4 regions of the Oceanobacillus sp. FSL W7-1304 genome follow, and region 1 is predicted to be linked to each of the others. Evidence: riboswitches for the same ligand, from Rfam matches in the RefSeq annotation. Region 1 holds a riboswitch; each other region holds the start of a gene.
What was found. A riboswitch is a leader RNA that binds a small molecule or an ion and turns the genes downstream of it on or off. The one in region 1 is predicted to bind S-adenosylmethionine.
Positions count from the first base shown of each region.

Region 2: another riboswitch for S-adenosylmethionine. It lies ahead of metK (methionine adenosyltransferase); the one in region 1 lies ahead of NYE61_RS04765 (bifunctional homocysteine S-methyltransferase/methylenetetrahydrofolate reductase).
Region 3: another riboswitch for S-adenosylmethionine. It lies ahead of ssuE (NADPH-dependent FMN reductase); the one in region 1 lies ahead of NYE61_RS04765 (bifunctional homocysteine S-methyltransferase/methylenetetrahydrofolate reductase).
Region 4: another riboswitch for S-adenosylmethionine. It lies ahead of NYE61_RS12520 (sodium:solute symporter family protein); the one in region 1 lies ahead of NYE61_RS04765 (bifunctional homocysteine S-methyltransferase/methylenetetrahydrofolate reductase).

Region 1 is NZ_CP150211.1:934,551-939,355, forward strand. Features, by position in the region: gene NYE61_RS04755 (hydroxymethylglutaryl-CoA synthase) at 1-1,006, opposite strand, end outside; gene NYE61_RS04760 (reverse transcriptase-like protein) at 1,201-1,854, opposite strand; SAM riboswitch class I at 2,092-2,197, shown strand; gene NYE61_RS04765 (bifunctional homocysteine S-methyltransferase/methylenetetrahydrofolate reductase) at 2,385-4,250, shown strand; gene metE (5-methyltetrahydropteroyltriglutamate--homocysteine S-methyltransferase) at 4,288-4,805, shown strand, end outside.
Region 2 is NZ_CP150211.1:1,091,176-1,095,980, forward strand. Features, by position in the region: gene NYE61_RS05415 (gamma carbonic anhydrase family protein) at 1-441, shown strand, start outside; gene NYE61_RS05420 (DUF4181 domain-containing protein) at 484-924, opposite strand; gene metK (methionine adenosyltransferase) at 1,026-2,222, opposite strand; SAM riboswitch class I at 2,430-2,538, opposite strand; gene pckA (phosphoenolpyruvate carboxykinase (ATP)) at 2,737-4,323, shown strand; gene NYE61_RS05435 (ABC transporter substrate-binding protein) at 4,723-4,805, shown strand, end outside.
Region 3 is NZ_CP150211.1:4,067,452-4,072,256, forward strand. Features, by position in the region: gene NYE61_RS19990 (hypothetical protein) at 1-190, shown strand, start outside; gene NYE61_RS19995 (LLM class flavin-dependent oxidoreductase) at 257-1,630, opposite strand; gene ssuE (NADPH-dependent FMN reductase) at 1,665-2,216, opposite strand; SAM riboswitch class I at 2,598-2,704, opposite strand; SAM riboswitch class I at 2,832-2,938, shown strand; gene NYE61_RS20005 (LLM class flavin-dependent oxidoreductase) at 3,026-4,078, shown strand; gene NYE61_RS20010 (alpha-L-glutamate ligase) at 4,097-4,805, shown strand, end outside.
Region 4 is NZ_CP150211.1:2,469,126-2,473,930, reverse strand. Features, by position in the region: gene NYE61_RS12530 (2-hydroxycarboxylate transporter family protein) at 1-16, opposite strand, end outside; gene NYE61_RS12525 (glutathione ABC transporter substrate-binding protein) at 469-2,031, shown strand; SAM riboswitch class I at 2,108-2,215, shown strand; gene NYE61_RS12520 (sodium:solute symporter family protein) at 2,330-3,955, shown strand; gene hag (flagellin Hag) at 4,412-4,805, shown strand, end outside.

The sequences.
Region 1 (4,805 bases):
ATAAATGTTTATGATCATTGATGTGAAGATGCTCACGATAATCGGACTGTAGAATCCCAGTAAAAAATTCTCCAACAGCGCCTGAACCATAGCTGTATAAACCAACCCTTGATCCGGCTTCTAATCCCTCGTTAAGTTCAAGAAGCGATAACAAGCTTAAGTATAAAGATCCCGTGTAGATGTTTCCAACGCTTCGATTATATTGCGTACTTACTTGATAATTCGCAACCAATCTTTCGTTGTCTTCCTCTGTACCTTCATCTAAAATCGTACGTAACGCCTTTAATCCCATCTTTGTATATGGCAAGTGGTAACAAATTGCCTCAAAATCTTTCAATTCAAGACCTGACTTTTCTTTATACTGCTCCCAAACCTTCGAAAAGAAGTATATGTATTGCTCATTGGAAAACTTTCCATCAACAAACGCTTTGTCAGAGTAAATCGGTCTCCAGAAATCCATAATGTCATTTGTAAAATAAGCACTATGCTCTTCAAGGACCATGATTCTTGGATTTGCACTAATCACCATCGCAACTGCTCCTGCACCTTGTGTGGATTCACCGGCGGTATTTAGACCGTACCTCGCGATATCAGAACCTATTACCAATACCTTGCTTTCCGGATTTAATGCAATATGCCCTTTTGCCAATTGAATTCCAGCAGTTGCACCGTAGCATGCCTGCTTCATTTCAACAGTACGTGCATGGGGATTTAACCCAAGTAAATTATGTACATAGACCCCTGCAGACTTCGAGTTATCAATACCTGATTCGGTACCAAAAATAACAAAATCGATTTTCTCTTTATCTGCCTCGTTTAAAATCCCAAGTGCAGCGTTCGCAGCCAATGTAACCGGGTCTTGTGTAATAGGCGGAATCGCCATTTTTTCCTGTCCAATTCCAACGGTGAACTTTTCCGGCTCTATGTCTCTTGCAACAGCTAATTTGTTCATATCTACATATAAATGCGGTGTATAAAAACCTATCTTATCAATCCCTATATTCAATGCCCTGCTCCTTTACAACTACCAAAATTTTATACTGTACTGCTTCGTGAAATAGTGCACAACTATTATTTTTTAAATTAAACAACAGTTAAATGATAATATAATGTATTACGAAAAACAACTCATTTGAAGTTAGATGGAAAGGTTTTCTAAACTACCGGATTAGCTAATTTGTCTGTATGATTGATTATCTATCAGCGCTCACGATGACTCATAATTTCAATCTCTTGTAGGGCCTGTGTTGCTAATTGATCAGCCTCACGGTTCATTTTCCGGGACACATCTTTATAAGTTGGGGCAATTCCAAGCTGTTCTAACTTTTGTTCAATCCGATTAATCCATGCTGATAGCTCCTTTTCATAGCATGGCCATTCCCCATCCAACTGATGAATGACAACCTTTGAATCTCCAACAAATGTTACTGGTAAGTGGTGCACACCTAATAGCTCTAATTCAGTTAATCCTAAATGAAGCGCCGCATATTCTGCTTCATTATTATTTATAAGGCCTTCCACTAAAGCATTTTTTCTTATCCGATAGGCCTTTTCATTTTGCTCATAGTAAATGACACAGCCAAGACCTGCTTTATCTGTCTTCAAGTCAAATCCACCATCAAAATAGACAGTTATATCATGCGGTTCCGTTTTAATTTCTTCCATGTATTTCTTTAATTGCTTATAGGTCCAGCTTCTATCATTGCTATCAATAAATGTTAATTGCTTGATTCTTCCAGTTTTCTCCATGTCTTCAGCAATGATGACGGCTTGTCCAGCTTGCATCATATCTGAGCTAAGCATCGTCTCTAATCCCTTTTTTGTACGATATGTTAATTCCATTCTCACTTGCAAAGATAAAACCTCCTTTTTACTTGGATATAAAACAAAATAAATGACATGAAATTTGAATAAAACACATTTAATGAATGAACCTTTCATTCATATTATTTTATATTGTATCCTAAAAATGCACATATCTTAGCAACACCACAAATTTGTTTTAATAATAACAAAAATGTATTTAATAAAACAATTGACAAAACTATAAAATTTATGCAAAATGGATTTAACAACTGAATATTCGTTATTTTCTTATCCAGAGAGGTGGAGGGATTTGGCCCTACGATACCTCGGCAACAGGCTTTTTTAAGTACTGTGCTAATTCCAACAAGCATTAATGCTTGGTAGATAAGAAGAGTAAAGTGAATAATACATACATGACCTCTTCTTTTCGGAAGGGGTCTTTTTATGTTTTCCCACCTTTTCTTATCACCACGAATACAATTTTCCACTAATGACAGCTTCAAAGGAGTGAATTAAAAGGTAGTGAAGAAAATGAAATGAGGTAATTGCTACTTTTAACGATAAAGGAGGACAGAAAAATGAGTTTATTAAGTGCTCTTGAAGAAAGGATCCTTATTGGTGACGGTGCAATGGGAACTTTGCTGTATTCATACGGCGTTGACCGTTGCTTTGAAGAATTGAATTTAACACATGAGGAACAAATTACCCGTATTCATCGATCATATATTGAGGCGGGATCCGATTTAATCCAAACCAATACGTACGGAGCAAATTACATTAAGCTTGCTCGTTATGGCTTAGAAGATCAAGTTAAAAAAATCAATACCAAAGCAGTGGAACTTGCTAGAAAGGCTGCTAAAAAAGACACTTTTGTTCTCGGAACTATCGGAGGGATACATGGCGCACAAGCATTAAATGATACAAAAGAAGAAATCAAACGAAGCTTTCGAGAACAGCTATATTGCTTACTGTTAGAAGGTGTAGATGGCCTTATTTTAGAAACCTATTACAATCTTGATGAGCTATTAACCGTATTAGAAATTGCCCGAGAAGAAACAACAATACCGATTATCACAAATGTCTCCATGCACGTACCAGGTATTCTTGAAAATGGTATCCAGCTAAAGGATGCTTTACAACGGCTAGAAGATACGGGTAGTAATATTGTTGGCGTCAACTGTCACTTAGGTCCATTTCATATGCTGCAATCATTAAAAGATGTTCCATTGTCAGATAAGACATTCTTAGCGGCTTACCCAAACGCTAGTCTGCCAGCTTATCACGAGGGCAAGCTCGTTTACGAAAATAAACCTGACTATTTCACTCGATGCGCCGAAGATTTTCGCAATGAAGGTGTTCGCTTGCTTGGCGGTTGCTGCGGAACAACCCCTGAGCATATCAAAGGATTAGCGCAAGGAGTTCGTAATTTAAAGCCATTAACGGAAAAGAAGATTATTAGAAAGCCTTCCCCTATTGAAGTAACACGTAATCAGACGACTAAAGAGACCCCTTTAGTCGATATCGTAAAGAAAAGACATTCCATCATCGTTGAGCTAGATGCTCCGAAGCATCTGCAAACAGACGCATATATGGAAGGCGTGAAGGCATTAAAGAAGGCTGGTGTCGATGCAATTACATTAGCTGACAACTCGTTAGCATCACCAAGAATTAGCAATATTGCGATCGCCGAAAAAATAAAACAAGAGGTTGGGCTAAGACCTCTCGTTCACTTAACTTGCCGCGATCGTAATTTAATCGGGCTGCAATCCCATTTAATGGGACTCGACACGTTAGGGATTCATGAAATTTTGGCAATTACGGGAGACCCAACGAAAATCGGCGACTTCCCAGGTGCCACTTCTGTTTTTGATGTAACATCGTTCGATCTAATTAAACTAATCAAGCAATTTAATAAAGGGCTTTCCTTTTCTGGTAATTCCTTACGACGGAAAACTTCTTTCAAAGTTGGTGCAGCTTTTAATCCAAATGTGGCTCATCTTGATAAGGCAGTCAAACGAATGGAAAAAAAGATTAGCTATGGTGCCGATTATTTTCTAACACAACCGATCTTCAATAAGGAGCAAATCATACAGCTGCATGAAGCAACAGCGCACATCCAAACACCTATTTATATAGGAATTATGCCGTTGACATCAACAAGAAATGCTGAATTTCTCCACAATGAAGTACCAGGAATTAAATTAAATGACGATGTTAGAGATAAAATGCGCTTTGTCTCGAACGATCGAGACAAATCGATTGAACAAGGGATTTCAATAGCAAAGGAACTTATTGATGTATCCTTACGATATTTCCATGGTATCTATTTAATTACACCTTTCGCACGTTATGACATGATTATTCGTCTTATTGAATATATCCAGGAAAAAGTCCCCAAAAGTAACTTCGAGGAGGTGTTGTCAGCAACCCCGCACAGCCTATAGGAAGAATTAAGATGAAAACAAATGAGGAGGAAATGAAATGACAAATGTGATTAGCTCAAACTTAGGTTACCCAAGAATCGGGAAGAAAAGAAAATGGAAGCGCGCCTTGGAAGGATACTGGAATAAGCAATTATCCGAAAAGGAACTTTTAGAGAAAACTGATGCCATTAGATTCGCAAACTTAAAAAAGCAAAAAGAAATTGGTATCGATCTTGTACCGGTTGGCGATTTTACACTATACGATCACGTCCTAGATACTTCCGCTATGTTCGGTGTTGTACCAGATCGTTTTAACTATGATGGCGGAAAGGTTAACCTCGAAACATATTTTGCTATTGCTCGCGGTACAGAAAATGCGGTTGCCTCTAAGCTTACGAAATGGTTTAATACAAACTATCATTATATCGTTCCAGAGCTTGAAAATGTGACACCAACGTTAACAGAAAATCTCCCGCTAAAATTCTATAAAGAAGCAAAAGAAAAGTTAGGAATCGATGGGAAGCCTGTCATTTTAGGTCCAATTACATACCTAAAATTATCAAAAGGATACGAAGA
Region 2 (4,805 bases), 160 kb from region 1:
GTTACGATTGATGAGGAATCTAGTGTTTGGTTTAAAGCAATTATCCGCGGTGATGTTGCGCCAACTCGAATTGGGAAACGGGTTAACATCCAGGATTTTTGTATGCTGCATCAAAGCCCAAATAAGACACTTCTCATTGAAGATGATGTCACAATCGGCCATCAAGTTACCTTACACTCTGCTATCGTTCGGAAAAATGCCTTAATTGGAATGGGATCGATTATCTTGGATGGTGCGGAAATCGGAGAAAATGCATTCGTTGGTGCAGGAAGTCTTGTGCCACCCGGAAAGAAAGTACCTCCTAACACGTTAGTAATGGGAAGACCGGCAAAGGTTGTACGCGAGCTATCTGAAAAAGATTATGCGGAAATGGAACGGGTTCGTACATCTTATGTAGAAAAAGGTAAATATTATAAGGAAAATACAAATATGGGACATTAATCAGTTAGGGGCTTGAAATAATAGATCAAGCTCCTCTGTTTATCACCCTAGAAGACCAAAGAACTCAGACCTCAACGCTACAATGACAAGTGTGGAAATAAATATAACTTGACTGAGCGTAAATAGATAATCATTTTTCCCTTCTAGGTATTTCCACTCCATGTATGCTCGAAACAATTCCTGTATACCAGTGAAGATCATGCCAAGTAAAAATAAATACAGCGTAACATCAGAACTCGAGGAAATAGTTGTATAAATGAAATAAAATCCAGCACCTATGTATGCAATGACAGCTATTAATCGTAACCTTTTATCATACTTTTCATGTATATCGTTCACATAATTATTAGAAAACCATTTTGGACGCTTCACGTGCAATAATATTCTCATGATCGAATTAAATATAAAAATAATAAGTGAAAGCACACCTATTAATATGACAATATCCAGTAGTAGACCACTATTATCTTCATAATAGTACATGAGCATTCCTCTCTTTCTAGATTATAAATCGTATGCTAGCCCAAACTCCATCAGCTAAACAAAAAGCTGCACAACTCAATAAGAGCTGTACAGCTATAATATTATTTTGTCAATGCGATTAACTCATCAACTTTATCTGTTTTTTCCCATGAAAATGCAACATCCGTTCTACCAAAATGACCATATGCTGCTGTGTTTTTAAATATTGGCTGACGAAGGTCGAGCATCCGAATAATTCCTGCTGGGCGAAGATCGAATAATTTGCGAACCGCAGCTACAAGTGTTTCCTCGCTTACCTTTCCAGTACCAAATGTATTAATCGCAATGGATACAGGCTCTGCTACACCAATTGCATACGCCAATTGAACCTCACATGACTTCGCAAGACCTGCAGCAACGATGTTTTTTGCAACATAGCGAGCTGCATATGCAGCAGAGCGATCTACTTTCGTAGCATCCTTTCCACTAAATGCTCCACCGCCATGTCGTGCATACCCACCGTATGTGTCTACGATGATTTTACGACCAGTAAGTCCTACATCCCCCTGTGGTCCCCCAATTACAAAACGACCAGTTGGGTTAATGAAATACTTTGTGTTTTCATCCAAGAGATCAGCAGGTACAACGGCACGAACCACATGCTCAATCATATCTTTTTCAATTTGTTCAGTAGTGGTATCTTGGTGATGCTGTGTAGATATAACGATTGTGTCGATTCGGATAGGCTGATCATTTTCATCATATTCTACAGTAACCTGTGTTTTCCCATCCGGGCGCAGGTAATCTACAATTTTTTCTTTTCTTACATCAGCAAGGCGCTTCGCTAATTTATGCGCTAATGAAATCGGTAGTGGCATAAGCTCTTCGGTTTCATCACAAGCAAAACCAAACATTAACCCTTGATCTCCAGCACCTATTGCATCAATTTCATCCTCACTCATTTTTCCTTGGCGTGCTTCTAGTGCGGTGTCAACACCGCCAGCAATATCTGCTGACTGCTCATCAATTGCCGTCATTACAGCACATGTTTCCGAGTCAAAACCATATTTAGCTCGAGTATAGCCAATTCCTTTTATCGTTTCTCTTACAATAGCAGGAATATCTACATATGTGCTTGTCGAAATTTCCCCCGCTACTAACACTAATCCAGTTGTTACAGTTGTTTCACACGCAACTCGTGCATTCGGATCCTTTTTTAAAATTTCATCTAGGATAGCATCTGAAATTTGGTCTGACATTTTGTCTGGATGACCTTCTGTTACTGATTCTGAAGTAAATAAACGTCGATTTACAGCCATTAGGCTAAACTCTCCTTTATTGTATGTTACGGAACTCTAATTTAAATGTTCTACATATATTATTCAAAGTACCTTCAAAAGGTAAAACTTTTCCCACTGACCAGGTCAATCGCTTTTCTATGAATATCATTTTATATATAACTTCTCTATAAAAAACAAAAAAGCCTTTCCTTCAAAGACATGAGGAAAGGGTATACTGGCCTTTCGCTCTTATTGTTCAAGGAAGTGTTCCTTGCATCAGGTTAGCACCAATTCACATCATGTGATGGTTGCTGGGTTTCATCGGGTCTGTCCCTCCACCAACTCTGAATAAGAGTATCCGTTCAACCTTTAGATTAACGAAAGTAGCTGTAGGTGTCAACTATTTTCGGATGGTGGGCTATTATATATTTTTTATAATTTATTTTTAAATAGTATGGACTAATAATATAAATGTGTTATACTAATAAGCATCTTAAGAAAATAAAAGTTGTCACAAACGTATAAAATCCTTAAAAAGGCAGGAGATAATGACATGAAAACGGTGGAGAGATCATTAATTAAAGAGTTAAATGAACACAATAATATGCATATTAATTTGTCGGTAGCACAATTAGTAGAAAAAATTTTACGTTATCAAGAAGGAAGTCTTACTTCTACGGGTGCAATTCGAGCAACTACTGGAAAATATACTGGGCGTTCTCCCGAAGATAAATTTATTGTAAAAGATGAGGTTTGTACAGATTTTGTTGACTGGGGAAAGGTAAACCGTCCAATCGAAGAAAAAGTATTTGATAATCTTTACAGAAAAGTAATAGATTATTTAAAAGAAAAAGATGAACTTTATCAGTTTCAAGGGTTTGCTGGTGCGGATAAAAATTATCGCCTGCCAATTCAAGTCATCAATGAATACGCATGGCATAATCTTTTCTCACGTCAATTGTTTATCACGCCAACAGATGAAGAGTTAGAAAATCACCAAGCAGAGTTTACTGTTGTTTCTGCTCCAAATTTCAAAGCAGATCCAGCTGTCGATGGAACAAATTCGGAAACATTTATCTTAATCTCCTTTAAGAAACGTGTTGTTTTAATTGGAGGTACTGAATATGCCGGTGAAATAAAAAAATCTATCTTCTCAGTGATGAACTACTTGCTGCCAAAGCGAGATGTTTTGTCCATGCATTGCTCAGCAAATGTTGGTCTAGAAGGTGATGTAGCCCTGTTCTTCGGCCTTTCCGGCACAGGAAAAACAACATTATCCGCTGATCCTTACCGCCGTCTAATTGGAGATGATGAGCATGGCTGGAGCCCGAATGGCGTGTTCAATATTGAAGGTGGATGCTATGCAAAATGTATTAACCTATCGGAGGAAAAAGAACCCCAAATTTTCAATGCCATTCGCTATGGTTCTGTACTCGAAAATGTCGTTTTAAATGAAAAATCACGAATTCCTGATTATGATGATACGACATTAACAGAGAATACGCGTGCTGCATACCCGCTTGAGAATATTGATAACATTGTGTCACCAAGCGTTGCTGGCCATCCAAATACAATCATCTTTTTAACAGCAGATGCTTCTGGGACACTGCCGCCAATCAGTAAATTAACGAAAGAGCAAGCAATGTATCATTTCCTAAGCGGCTATACGAGCAAACTTGCAGGTACAGAGCGCGGAGTAACAGAACCGCAAGCAACTTTCTCAGCATGCTTTGGTTCTCCTTTTCTACCTTTGGCACCAGCAAAATATGCTGAAATGCTAGGTGAAAAAATTGATATGTACAATTCAAATGTGTTCTTAGTTAATACTGGCTGGACTGGCGGATCTTACGGTGTTGGAAACCGTATGAAGCTATCCTATACGCGTGCAATGATTCACTCTGCTCTAGAAGGCGAGCTGAATTCAATGGAAACTGTAAAAGATGAAATTTTCGGATTAGAAATTCCAATGCATGTTCCAGGAGTTCCAGATGAAGTACTCATTCCGAAAAAAACATGGAATGATCAAACAGCATATGAGGAGACGGCAAAATCACTAGCATTAAAATTCCATGAGAATTTCAAGAAATTCAATAATGCAAGTGATGCAATTAAAGAAGCCGGCCCGGTTTACCAAGGGTAATAATTCTGTTTACTCATCCCAAAAGGATTTTATTTATATGAGTGGAGTCAGTATCAGCATCATGCTGATAGCCAGCCTGTTTTTATGGGCTGGCTTTTTATGTTCCTCCCTCCAATTTTTACTTATAACCGATAGATCGATTTCCCCCTTTGACTATAACTGTATATTTCGGATTTTTGCTCCATTTTACACACGCTATTCTATTGCCCAGGTTATTAGTCCAGACCCATGCACTAAGGCTCTGTAACCTTAAATTCCCGCACCACTATACTTAAATCTGCAGTTTCAAAACCTTTACTATTCCCTCTCGCCCTCACCTCAACTAGGCATTCACACATTTTCCAGTTTCGCATAAACTGTGTTGATAAATGATCACGTATTCTGAAAGGAACGAAACGTATGAGAAAAATTAAATTGATTGCTGTTGTAACAGTTGTTTTCCTCATTTTCCTTTCTGCTTGTAATTCAGCGCAGACAACTAA
Region 3 (4,805 bases), 1.1 Mb from region 1:
TACGGATACAACTGTATTGGAAGTAGGTTCTCATGAGGGTTCGTATATGAAAAACCTCCTTAGATATTCATATGTATGTGATATTTCTCATAAAATAAAAACAGTTGTTTATTACTGTGATGAACATGATCATACGAAATCTGAAACATTTTTGGAAGAAGTAATACATAGTGAGGAGCACAGACATTGAATGGTAAACTCACCAGTAAAAAAGCATGCCTATAATGAAATGGCATGCTTTCTTTTTTAGTTATTTCTACTTTACAAGCAAGTGTTTTTTCCTTCCAGGATGCGTATCAAGGAGCTTATCGCCTTTTCCAAATAAGTTATCTCTTAAAGTACTTCCTTCATATTCGGTTTGAACAAGCCCTCTTTCTTGTAAAACAGGTATGACGAGCTCAACGAAATCATTAAAAGACCCTGGAGTAATGGCATATGCGATGTTAAATCCGTCTATACCAGCTTCGTTGACCCATCGCTCCATCTCATCTGCAATCTGTTCGGGAGCGCCAATTGCCGTTGCTCCCATTCCACCAATACCAATTGTTTGGATAACATCCTCTACTGTTGATGGTCGATCAGGATGGATTTTTGTGAAATTTTCAAGTGCGGACCGAATCGAATCATTTTCGATATAACTGATTTCTTGATCCTTTGCGTACTGGGATAAATCGACTCCAGTCCACCCACCGAATAGTGCTAGTGCACCTTCTGCACTTATATATTGTTGATAGTCTTTATATTTTTCTTTAGCCTCTGCTTCTGTTTTGCCAACAATCGGTACAAACATCGTAAGAATTTTTATTTCTTCTTTGGATCTTCCTGCCCGTTCGATATCTTCTTGCAGTTTATCCACGGTTGCTTTTGCTGTTGCAATCGTTGGTGCGCCAATGAAAACAAGCTCCGCATTATTAGCAGCAAAAGCACGCCCCTTTTTGGATGCGCCCGCCTGATAAAGAACAGGGGTCCGTTGGGGAGAAGGCTCACATAGATGAGCACCAGGGACCCGGTAATATTTTCCTTGATGGTTAATATCATGAACTTTACTTGGATCTGTAAAAACGCGATTTTCTTTGTCAAGCTTTACCGCATCATCTTCCCAGCTTTCTTCCCAAAGCTTATAGCAAACTTCCAAATATTCCTCCGCAATATTATAGCGTTCATCATGATTAATCTGATCTTCTAATCCCATATTAACAGCTGCGCTTTTTAAATAAGAGGTAACGATGTTCCAGCCAATACGTCCATTTGTTAAATGATCTAACGTACTGATTTTACGAGCAAATGTGTATGGATGCTCATGTGTCACAGAAGCAGTAATTCCAAAACCGAGATGCTTTGTCACTGCTGCCATGTATGGAACAATTAGAAATGGATCATTAACTGGTGATTGCACACCATTTCTTACTGCTGCATCACGGGATTCACCATATACATCATAGGTCCCTAATACATCTGCAATAAAGACTGCATCGAATCTTCCATTTTCTAATGTTTTTGCAAGCTCAGTCCAATAGGCACTATCTTTGTATCGATGCGACTGATCATCTGGATGTGTCCATAGTCCAGGTGATTGATGTCCCGGAGTATTCATATCGAAAGCATTTAAAAAAATACGCTTTTTTGTCATATTATTTCTCCCTTTTTATTATTGAATAGCATCTTTAGTACGTAACAACTTCTCTAGCAACTGGATTATTTATAAGCTGAACAAAGTAAAAGAGTTGTTTTTTTGTTCGTTGTAAAATATCTTCATCAATAATTGGAAGGGGATTTTGCTTATCAATCTGTCTATCCAATAGGTAAAGACCTTTTAAATTATGTGCTTTTAATGTAGCAAGAACTGGCTTTAACGTATATTCGACAGCAAGTAAATGGGAGGGACTTCCACCTGTCATAAGCGGTAGTACTGGCTTATGTTTCAAAATATCCTGTGGCAATATATCAATCAAAGCTTTTAGCACACCGGAATATGCTCCTTTATATACTGGTGATCCGACGATTAGTCCTTTGGCATGTTGGATTTTGACTGCAATTTCTTTAACAGCAGTACTATTGAAATTTCCTTGAAATAAATCTTCATAGGCTACATCTTTTACGGAAATATGCGTTACTGAGAATTGCTCACCTTCTAATAAAGTACCTAAATATTTAAGCACCTGCTCAGATCTTGAAAACTCAGAAGGACTTCCGGATAGAATTACAATCTCGCTCATGTAAACATTCTCCTTTAGCTTTTTATTTGTACTCTACGAAACACTGGTTAATATTAGACTTTTGAGAAACTGCACTAATCTGTAATGATGGATTGGTACGTATACTCGCTACGGAAACACACTACGCTTTATTCGGGGGACCCGTGAACCTTTTTGAACTGTCGTTTTTGAAGTCTCACTATGGCTCCGTCCCCCGGCAGAAGTCACTGTTTGTTTCCACCGCTAGTGCTAGATCATTGTGTATATTTAGCGGAATTGCTCATACCACAGCAGTTAGTTCACAGTTTAAATTTAGTTGACAGGTACTAAATATTTAATACGAGTAAAAAACCCCCTTTTCTTCTAAAAAGAGAAAAGAGGGTACACTACATCATTTATCAGCTCTTATCTCTCAAGAAAAAATCTTGCTGGAAGTAGCACCTTTCTAAAATAATTAGTGGTTGCTGAAGCGTCATAGGGCCAGTTCCCTCAGCTTCTCTTGATAAGAATTTTCAATTGTTGGATATATTCTAATATATCAAATCATATAAGTCAACTAAGAATTATAAGAATTAATTGATTGACATTTCTTAAGTTCTATATTATTATTCAACCAACAACTTCATTATTTGATTTATCTTATCACGAGAGGTGGAGGGACATGGCCCAAAGAATCCTCGGCAACAGGTTCATTTAAGAATACTGTGCTAATTCCATCAAGCGGACTGCTTGGAAGATAAGAAGAGCATACATACATAATATGTAAAACCTCTATTCTTATCCTAGAATAGAGGTTTTTTGTTGAACAGAAGTTAGGAGGAGATGGAACAATGAAATATGGGTTTTGGTTACCGATTTTTGGTGGATGGCTAAGGAATGTAGAGGATGAAAATATGCCACCAACATTTGATTACGCAAAGAAAGTCATTCAACACGCTGAAACGTGGGGTTATGATACAACGTTAATAGCTGAATTATATTTGAATGATATTAAAGGGATTGAAGCCGATTCTATTGAAGCATGGACAACTGCCGCAGCACTGGCAGCTGTTACCGAGAAAATGGAAATTATGACCGCTGTCCGACCGGTATTCCATAACCCGGCGGTAACTGCTAAAATGGCCGCAAATATTGACCAAATTAGCAATGGTCGATTCACTTTAAATGTTGTCTCTGGTTGGTGGGAGGAAGAGGCCAAACAGTATGGTGGAGAATTTACAGAGCATAATGATCGCTATGATCGTACAAGTGAATTTTTAGAAGTTTTAAAAGGATTATGGACGGAAGAGACATTTTCTTATGATGGAAAGTTTTATAACATTAAAAATACAAATTTATCACCAAAGCCAGTTCAACGGCCAAATCCAATTTTATATGCTGGTGGTGAGAGTGAAAAAGGAAAGCAAGTTATTACAGCTTATTGTGACGCATATGTGATGCATGGCGGAACGGTGGAAGAAGTTAGGAATAAAATTGAAGATATGAAGAGACGTAGAAAGAAGGCTGAAAAAGAAGCATTGCAATCATTTAGTATGGCTGCCTATGTTATTTGCAGAGATACGGAGGAAGAGGCACAGGAAGAATTACACCGTATTACGACAGTTAAAGATGCTGCAGGCTATGCAGGTATGAAAGATTTTACAACGAAGTCAGAGCTTGAGCAACAGCTTAAATTGCAAGATTACTCAGTATCAAACCGGGGATTGCGTCCGAATCTTGTTGGCACACCGGAACAAATTGCAAAGCGAATTTTAGCTTATGAAGCAGCCGGAGTAGATCAACTATTATTACAATGCTCTCCACAGCTTGAAGAATTGGAACGCTTTGCAAAGCAAGTAATGCCTAAGGTTGAAGAATTACGTAATTCATTAACGCATATCTAAGTTAGGGGAGAATTATAAATGAGTAAAATATACGTTATCCATGAAAATAATGAGTGGACAGAGCATTTAATTAATCGATTAAAAGAGCTTAATTTACCTTATGAAGATTGGTTGCTTGATAATGGTACGGTTGATCTTAGTGCAGCACCTCCAGAAGGGGTTTTTTACAATCGGATGAGTGCCTCGTCACATACCCGTGGAAATCGGTTTGCACCAGAATTAACGAATGCTGTACTCGCGTGGTTAGAGCATCATGGAAGAACTGTAATAAACGGCAGTCGTGCACTGCAGCTTGAAGTAAGCAAGGTTCTGCAATATCTTGAGCTTGAAAAGTATGGTGTTAAGACACCAAAGACAATTGCAGCTGTAGGGAAAGAAAATATTTTACAAGCAGCAGAAGCTTTTAAAGGGAAGAAGTTTATAACGAAGCATAATCGTGCAGGTAAAGGCTTGGGCGTTCAATTATTTACTTCCATAAACGCACTGCAAAATTATGTGGAAGGGGAGTCGTTTGAAGAGCCGGTTGATGGCGTTACGTTACTTCAAGAGTATATTGAATCTCCGGAATCCTATATTACGCGATGTGAGTTTGTTAATGGAAAGTTCCTTTATGCTGTGCGTGTGGATACATCAGAGGGATTTGAATTATGTCCGGCAGATGGTTGCACAATCGATGATCTTTTTTGCCCGGTGGGTGAAGAAAGTGCCCAGCCAGCTAAGTTTCAAA
Region 4 (4,805 bases), 1.5 Mb from region 1:
CATTTTCACTGCCCATTAATCCCACTCCTTTTTTAGATAAGTATTTCCCTAACAAACAAATTTTGATAGCGCTTTCTATTAATTGGAACGTATACTTGCTTTGATTTCTATTATCCATCATAAATATTAAGAATTATAATGTAAAACTAATATATTTGCTAATAAATATCAGAATATGTGATGTTATGATGTTTAGAATCTCATTGTAAGGAAAAAGAGCTATTCTCATAGTTAATTAGTTTGTAATTAAAAACATTGAATGCTATTATATATTCAATTCAAAGTAAATTCATCGGTATTATTGAATAATTGAATTGAGAGATAGACGTTGCTAGGAGGGGGATATAAACTGTTCTTAAAATAACTGAACAGATCATAATAGATACATAATTGATTGAGGATAATGGAGAGCAAACAATCATAGAAATTAAAAGTAGTAAAAATATCAACACGTGGAGTGTGGTTAAATTGAAAAAAGCATTATTATTAATTTTACTTATATCGGGTTTATTGGTTATTTCTGCATGTGCTGGTGACGGAGCAGATGAATCAGAGAATGCAGAGGAACAAAAGGATCTGACAGTTGGATTAGCTGCAGAGCCAGTATCGCTGGATCCGCACGCTGCAAATGATGGTAACTCCTTATATGTGATGAATGCCATCTATGATACGTTGGTTGAACAAAACACAGATTTGGAGATTCAACCAGCTTTAGCTGAGAGCCTTGAACAAATTGAAGATACTGTCTGGGAAGCAAAGCTTAGAGAAGATGTTACGTTCCATGATGACAGTGCATTTAACGCGGAAGTAGTAAAAGCGAACCTGGATCGCGTTCTTGATCCTGATATGGGCTCACCGCTAGCCTTTTTATTCGATATGATTGATTCCGTGGAAGTAGTAGACGAATATACGGTACAGATTCATACAAAATATCCTTTTTCAGCATTGCCATCTCATTTGGCACATCCGGGCGGGCATATGATCAGTCTTGAGGCGATTGAAAAGGATAATGAAGCAATAGCTAATGGTGGAGAACCGTTTGCAACAGTTAATGAGAACCCAATCGGTACAGGATATTTCAAATATGATGACCGAACAAGTGGAGAACAAATAAAAGTTGTAAAAAATGAAGACTATTGGGGAGATAAGGCCGGTGTAAATTCGGTAACCTTTAAATTTGTCCCAGAGGATTTAACACGAATTGCAGAGCTGCAAACAGGTGATTCGGATATCATTTATCCAGTAAATACAAGCAATATTGACGAAGTGGATACGAATGAAGGTACACACGTTAAACAATCGGATAGCGCAAGTATGTCTTATCTTGGCTTCAATGTAGCAAAAGAACCATTTACAGATCCTAGGGTAAGACAGGCGATTGCAAAAGCAATTAATAAAGAAGAAATTATCGAAGGGGTACTAAATGGTGTGGCTTTACCAGCAAAAGGACCGCTCGCGCCTACCGTGTTTGGGTATGATGAGGATGTAGAGCCTATCGATTATAACATTGAGGAAGCAAAGGAACTATTAAAGGAAGCGGGCTATGAGGATGGTTTCAATGCGACAATCATGGCCTACGATACAAATACATCGGATATCGCGCAGGTTATCCAAGCAGAACTAAAAGAAATTGGTATCACTATTGACATTGAGATGACCGAAGTAGGAACTTATTTAGAAGTGACTGGTAATGGCGGTGTTGATATGTTTATCGGAAGCTGGGGGACTGTAACATTGGATGCGGATTACGGACTGTACCCGATGTTTCATTCAGCAAATGCCGGAAATCCAGGAAACAGGTCTTTTTATGCGAATGATGAGGTAGATGAGTTGCTGGAGGAGGCAAGACAAGAGGGAGCGGAAGAAGAAAGACTGCAACTATATAGTGAAGCACAACAAATAATTGTAGATGAAGCTCCAATCGTTCCACTTTACCATTCTGTATTGCAAGCTGGTTTAAGGGATGAAGTGAGTGGATTTTATCAGTATCCAAGTAGTTTCCCATTTTTGCGTGATGTAACGATTGATTGACAGATAAATTGAATTTTAAAATAACATTGACTTTTTCATCGTGAAGGTGTAATTTTAATACAATTGAATATTGAACTTCTTATCTAGAGAGGTGGAGGGATATGGCCCTTTGATACCTCGGCAGCGGGCTCAATTTATTGAGTACTGTGCCAATTCCATCAGACACTGGTCTGGAAGATAAGAAGAGGTGCCCTGAATTTATCTACCCTCTTCTTATGGAAGGGGGTTTTTGCTTTGTCTTTGTAATTGAATATTCGTTTGGAATAAGGTGATGTAAATATTAAGGGAGTGACTAGTTGTGACAGAATATGGTGTATGGACAATTATACTGGCATTAGGATATACATTTGCGCTCATATCGGCAGGGCAAATTGCCAAAAGACGTGTGACAAAGAAAGATAGTTATTTTGTTGGAAACCGGAATTTCAATAAATGGATTGTTGCGTTTTGTATAACTGGATTATTCTCGGGATCCACATTTATCTCTATTTTGGAGTTATCTTATTTAACCGGTATCTCCGCAATCTGGTATGGGGTGGCGGAAATGGTTCAAATATTTATTATTGCTTTGTTGATTATCCGTTCTTTCCGGAAAAAGATGCTTGTAACGGTTTCTGGTTTGATAGGAGATACGTATGGTAGAACGGCAAAAGGCTTATCAGGAGCAATTACTGCATTTGCCTTTCCCATGTGGTCCGTTGCCACGGCAATCGCATTTGCTTCTGCATTTCATGTGTTTACAGGTATTTCATTGAGTTTATCCGTTGCGTTTACTGCTATTTTACTTTTTATCTATTTACAAGCTGGTGGCATGTGGTCCATTGCCTTTACACAAACGATGAATATGTTTGCATTCGGATTAATGATCGTAATTGGAGTTGTTGCCTTTTTCATCAATCCCGGAATATCAGGTTTAGCTGCATTGAACATGGAGCGTCCAGAAATGTTTAACTTTGGAAGTGTCGGACTGCAAGTAATTGTCGTCTGGTTTGGGACGTTCCTCGTTAACGTCATTCTGGCTCAGGCTGCTTTCCAAATGGCATTATCCTCCCGCTCGCCAGAAGAGGGTCAAAAAGGACTTGTCATGGCTGGATTCATGGCGATTCCATTCATAGTCGGTGGCGTTATCTTCGGAATATCAGCTGCCACTGTTGTGCCGAATGCATCCACTGGACTTATCGCGATTCCCCAGTACTTGATGGAAGTTTTGCCTGCCCCATTAGTAGGTTTATTTTTCCTTGGTGTATGGGGTTGTGCACTCGGATGGGGTGGACCTTGTCAGTTCTCAGGTGCCACAAGTCTCGGACGTGATGTGGGAAGTGCGATTAATCCAAATGCCACAGGGGACCAGCTTATTAAATATACGAAAATCTCGCTGCTGCTTTTAACCGGCCTGATGATTGCGTTTGGCTTATTGCGAACAGAGCAATCGGCATGGTGGAATGTATTTGCTTGGACGATACGAAATAGTGCCACGTTTGCACCGGTAGTAGCCGCATTATTCTGGCCGGTGGTAACGAAGCGAGCTGTAGTTGCTTCCTTGTTCACTGGATTTACTAGTGGACTGTTATGGTATTACCTGGGCGGGTGGCATCCACAGGAATTTTATCTAAACATACACCCGGTTTGGATTGGAAGCTCGGTTAATATCCTGACAATTACGTTGGTGACGCTGGCTAATAGAAGAACGAGTTTAAGATTGAGAAAAACAGATCGCTTTGGTTACTTGGGATTAATTGGAGGAGTAATTTTTACACTGGTTAATATTTTATACTTTGAACAGGCGTATAATAGTGGATTGTTTGGGTTGTTTATGTTTGTAGCTGTATTGAGTTACTTTATAGCAGCAATTCGGTTTGTGAGGTTAGATGAGCGGGGAGCGATAGTTGTAGAAGAACAGGAATACATTGCGTCCAACAGTTAAGAACATAACACCATTCAATTTCTAAATAGATAGAAAGTTTAACTCCCGGTTAATAGGGGTATAGATGATTTATCGCAATGAAAAGTAATGAGTAAAAGTGTTAATAGGGAATGGAGGTAGAATAAGTATGGATTTAATTATCACTGCTTTCGTTGCCTTGATTGGTGTCTTTGTATTAACCATTAGGGCGTTTACAGCGGTTTATAAAAATAGATTGAAGGATTCTAATTAGGAGAGAAATTTCTATTAAATAATGCATAAGGGCATCCTTCTTTAGGAGGAGGTCCTTTTTTGGGTGACCAAGTAGTACTGTGGTCTATTTATGACTAATCTACCGACATAATAAAAAGTTTAATAAAATTGCTAAAACATTCCTAAACCATGCCGATATAAATAATGAAGCGAGACACAAGGATGTGACTTGCTAAAAATTAAAAACATGGAGGTAGATTGATCATGATTATCAATCACAATATTTCTGCTCTTAACGCACATCGTCAATTAGGAGCAAACCAAGGTGCAACACAAAATTCATTGGAGAAACTTTCTTCAGGTCTTCGTATCAACAAAGCTGGAGATGACGCTGCAGGACTAGCAATCTCTGAAAAAATGCGTGGACAAATTCGTGGATTGGAAATGGCTTCTAAGAACGCTCAAGACGGTATTTCATTAATCCAAACAGCTGAAGGTGCTTTGAATGAAACTCATTCAATTTTACAACGTATGCGTGAATTGACTGTACAAGCTGGAAATACTGCCACACAAGATGAAGAAACTGACCTAGCGTCCATTAAGGCTGAAATGGATTCCTTAATAGAAGAGCTAGGCGGGGAAGCTGGAAGTAAAGGTA